One region of the Streptomyces griseoviridis genome, then DNA from elsewhere that is predicted to be linked to it. Evidence: predicted binding sites of a transcription regulator. Region 1 holds the regulator's gene; the other holds the start of a gene.

Region 1 (2,196 bases):
CGCCCGCGAGCTGGATGCGGGTGCCGTTGTCGACACCGGCCGGGATCTTCACCGTCAGGGTGCGGCGGGAGCGGACCCGGCCGTCGCCCGCGCACTCCGGGCACGGGGTCGGGACGACCGTGCCGAAGCCCTGGCACTGCGGGCAGGGGCGGGACGTCATGACCTGGCCGAGGAAGGACCGGGTCACCTGGGACACCTCGCCGCGGCCGCGGCACATGTCGCAGGTCTGGGCGGTGGTGCCGGGGGCCGCGCCCTCGCCGCTGCACGTCGCGCAGACGATCGCGGTGTCGACCTGGATGTCCTTCGTGGTGCCGAAGGCCGCTTCGTCCAGCTCGATCTCCAGCCGGATCATGGCGTCCTGGCCGCGGCGGGTGCGCGAGCGCGGTCCGCGCTGCGACGCCGTGCCGAAGAACGCGTCCATGATGTCCGAGAAGTTCCCGAAGCCGCCGGCGCCGAAGCCGCCCGCGCCGCCGCCCGCCTGCGAGAGGGGGTCGCCGCCGAGGTCGTAGACCTGCTTCTTCTGCGGGTCGGAGAGCACCTCGTAGGCGGCGTTGATCTCCTTGAACCGCTCCTGGGTCTTCGGATCCGGGTTCACGTCCGGATGCAGCTCGCGCGCGAGCCGCCTGAAGGCCTTCTTGATCTCATCCTGCGACGCGTCGCGGCGCACGCCGAGAACGGCGTAATAGTCCGTGGCCACTTACGACTCCGCCAGGATCTGTCCGACGTACCGTGCCACTGCGCGTACCGCTCCCATCGTTCCCGGGTAATCCATGCGGGTCGGTCCGACCACGCCGAGCTTGGCGACTGCCTCGCCGCCCGAACCGTAGCCGACCGAGACCACGGACGTGGAGTTGAGTCCCTCGTAGGCGTTCTCGTGACCGATGCGTACGGTCATGCCCGAATCCCCCGCCTCGCCCAGGAGTTTGAGGAGGACGACCTGTTCCTCCAGGGCCTCCAGGACCGGGCGGATCACGAGAGGAAAGTCATGCCCGAAGCGGGTGAGATTGGCGGTGCCGCCGATCATCAGCCGCTCCTCGTTCTCCTCGACGAGCGTCTCCAGCAGGGTGGAGAGCACCGTCGAGACGGTGCCGCGGTCCTCGACGTCGAAGGCCTCGGGGAGGTCCTCGACGAGCGGCGGGACGTCGGTGAAGCGCCGGCCCGCGACCCGGCTGTTGAGCCGCGCCCGCAGGTCGGCGAGCGAGGACTCGCCGAACGGCGCCGGGCAGTCCACCAGCCGCTGTTCGACCCGGCCGGTGTCGGTGATCAGGACCAGCATCAGCCGGGCCGGCGCCAGCGACAGCAGCTCCACGTGCCGGACCGTGGACCGGGTCAGCGACGGGTACTGCACGACCGCGACCTGCCGGGTCAGCTGCGCGAGCAGCCGCACCGTGCGGGCGACGACGTCGTCCAGGTCGACGGCGCCGTCGAGGAAGCTGTGGATGGCGCGCCGCTCGGGGCCCGTCATCGGTTTCACACCGGCCAGCTTGTCGACGAAGAGCCGGTAGCCCTTGTCGGTGGGGATGCGCCCGGCGCTGGTGTGCGGCTGGGCGATGAAGCCCTCGTCCTCCAGCGCGGCCATGTCGTTGCGCACGGTCGCGGGCGAGACCCCGAGGTTGTGCCGCTCGGTGAGCGCCTTCGAACCGACCGGCTCCTCGGTCCCGACGTAGTCGTGGACGATGGCACGCAGTACCTGGAGCCTCCGCTCGCTCAGCATCGCGCACACCTCCAGTAGTCGTCTCCGTGGCACCGGCCGGCACCGGCGAGCACCGGCCTGGCACTCAGCGGGCGCGAGTGCCAGCGCCCCCCGGGCCAGTGTACGGCGCACGGGTGCACCGGGGGCAAGGTCGGACGACCCCGACCTGTGCCACCGCTAGCGTCACCGTATGAAGGTGACTTGGGAAGGGCTGGGGTGGGAACGGCTGCGGGAAGGCGTCGGACGGTGCCGGCTGCCGGGGTGGGACTGCACGGCGGGCCTCGTCGTCGGGGCGGGCGCGGCGCTGGTGGTGGACGCCGGTTCGGGGCTCGCGGAGGGCGCGCTGCTGCGGGAGCGGGCCGAGGCGCTCGCCGGCCGGCGTGTGACCCATCTCGCGCTGACCCACCCGCACTTCGACCACGTCCTCGGGGCGGCGGCGTTCGCGGACGCGGCGGTGTTCGGGGCGGCGGGGGCGGCCGGCGGGTGGCGCGCCGACCCGGAGG
Region 2 (2,196 bases), 2.3 Mb from region 1:
ACTGGGAGTACCGCGAGTGGGACCGCGACCTGCACCCGGGCGACATCGTCCTCACCCACTTCCGCGGCCGCAAGGACTGGAAGGGCACCATGCCCGACATGGTCAGGCGCTTCCTCGACCACGTCACGGCCAAGGGGTACGCGGTGGCCCGGCTGGAGGACTACCTGTGAGGCAGCGGGGCCCGGGTCGGCCGGCCGGCGTCCTGGCCGCGGTGCTGGCGGCCGTGCTGCTGGCCGGCTGCGCCCAGTCCGTCGACCCGATCGAACGGCTCGGCAAGAAGGCCGCCCAGCGGGTGCGCCCGCACGGACCCGCCGCCGAGCCGCCGTACCGCCGCTGGGGCCTGACCGCCCCGCTCACCCCGGCCCCGCACCCCGCCGCCCGGCCGCCCGCCGCCCACCCGGCGGCCCCGGGGCTGCCCCCGGTCGTCTCCCGGGTGCCGACCCGCGACCCGGTGGTCTTCCTCACCTACGACGACGGCGCCGAGAAGGACCCGCGCTTCGTCGACATGGTCCGCGAACTGCGGCTGCCCGTCAGCATGTTCCTCACCGACAGCGTCGTCGGACCCGGCTACGGGCACTTCGCGCGCCTCCAGGCGGTCGGCGCCTCCATCCAGAACCACACCCTCGACCACCCGGCGATGCGCGGACTGCCGTTCGCCGGCCAGCGCGCCGAGATCTGCGGCCAGCAGGACAAACTCCGCTCCCGCTTCGGCCACCGCCCCCGCCTCTTCCGCCCGCCCTACGGCGCGTACGACCGCACCACCCTGCGGGCCGCCGCCCGCTGCGGGGTCGCCGCGCTCGTCCTGTGGCGGGCCGCCTCCGAGGGCGACGGCAGCCTGACCTACCGCAGGGGCGGGCACCGGCTGCGCCCCGGCGACGTCGTCTCCCTCGCCTCGGGCGAGACCGCCGCGCTGACCCTGCGCGAACGCACCACGCGCGTCCTGCGGGAGGCCCAGCACCGACGTCTGACGGTGGGCCGTCTCGAGGACTACCTGTAGGGCCCGGCGCCTGGCCCGGACGGTCGCCGACGCCGCGCCCGGCGGACGGAATTGGCACTCCGCTTGACCGAGTGCTAATCGCGGTCATAGTCTCGGACCTGGCACTCCCCACTGGAGAGTGCCAAGAAGCGACGGGCAGGTCCGGCACCCGCGACGACGGATCGACCTGGTCGCCACCTCAGACAGTTAACCCCGTGAGATCTCCGAAGGGGGAGGTCGGATCGTGACGACCACCAGCTCCAAGGTTGCCATCAAGCCGCTCGAGGACCGCATTGTGGTCCAGCCGCTGGACGCCGAGCAGACCACGGCCTCTGGCCTGGTCATCCCGGACACCGCCAAGGAGAAGCCCCAGGAGGGCGTCGTCCTGGCCGTTGGCCCCGGGCGCTTCGAGAACGGCGAGCGCCTGCCGCTCGACGTCAAGACCGGCGACATCGTGCTGTACAGCAAGTACGGCGGCACCGAGGTGAAGTACAACGGCGAGGAGTACCTCGTCCTCTCGGCCCGCGACGTGCTCGCGATCATCGAGAAGTAGTTCACCCCGAGCACTGAACAGTTGCTCACAGCTGCGCCCCCGGATCCCGCGATCATCAATCAGCCGGGCGCCGGGGGCGCAGTCACATACACCCCATTTTTCGAGAGGGCTCACGCTGTCATGGCGAAGATCCTGAAGTTCGACGAGGACGCCCGTCGCGCCCTCGAGCGCGGCGTCAACAAGCTTGCCGACACGGTCAAGGTGACGATCGGCCCCAAGGGCCGCAACGTCGTCATCGACAAGAAGTTCGGCGCCCCCACCATCACCAACGACGGTGTCACCATCGCCCGCGAGGTCGAGATCGAGGACCCGTACGAGAACCTCGGCGCCCAGCTCGTGAAGGAGGTGGCGACCAAGACCAACGACATCGCGGGTGACGGCACCACCACCGCCACCGTGCTGGCCCAGGCGCTCGTCCGCGAGGGCCTGAAGAACGTCGCCGCCGGCGCCTCGCCCGCCCTCCTGAAGAAGGGCATCGACGCCGCCGTCAAGGCCGTCTCCGAGGAGCTCCTCGCCACCGCGCGCCCGATCGACGACAAGTCCGACATCGCCGCCGTGGCCGCGCTCTCCGCGCAGGACACCCAGGTCGGCGAGCTGATCGCCGAGGCGATGGACAAGGTCGGCAAGGACGGTGTCATCACCGTCGAGGAGTCCAACACCTTCGGGC

What was found. The regulator HrcA, encoded in region 1, represses chaperone genes, less so after heat shock. The targets are predictions, from matches to a motif close to TTNGCACTCNGNNNNNCNGAGTGCNAA.
Region 2: the regulator HrcA is predicted to act here: its motif matches at 1,049-1,075, upstream of groES (co-chaperone GroES).

What each region holds. Positions count from the first base shown of each region.
Region 1 covers NZ_CP029078.1:3,018,865-3,021,060, forward strand. Annotated here, with positions in the region: gene dnaJ (molecular chaperone DnaJ) at 1-697, opposite strand, end outside; gene hrcA (heat-inducible transcriptional repressor HrcA) at 698-1,714, opposite strand; gene DDJ31_RS12520 (MBL fold metallo-hydrolase) at 1,884-2,196, shown strand, end outside.
Region 2 covers NZ_CP029078.1:5,350,436-5,352,631, forward strand. Annotated here, with positions in the region: gene DDJ31_RS23195 (polysaccharide deacetylase family protein) at 1-170, shown strand, start outside; gene DDJ31_RS23200 (polysaccharide deacetylase family protein) at 167-997, shown strand; gene groES (co-chaperone GroES) at 1,221-1,529, shown strand; gene groL (chaperonin GroEL) at 1,650-2,196, shown strand, end outside.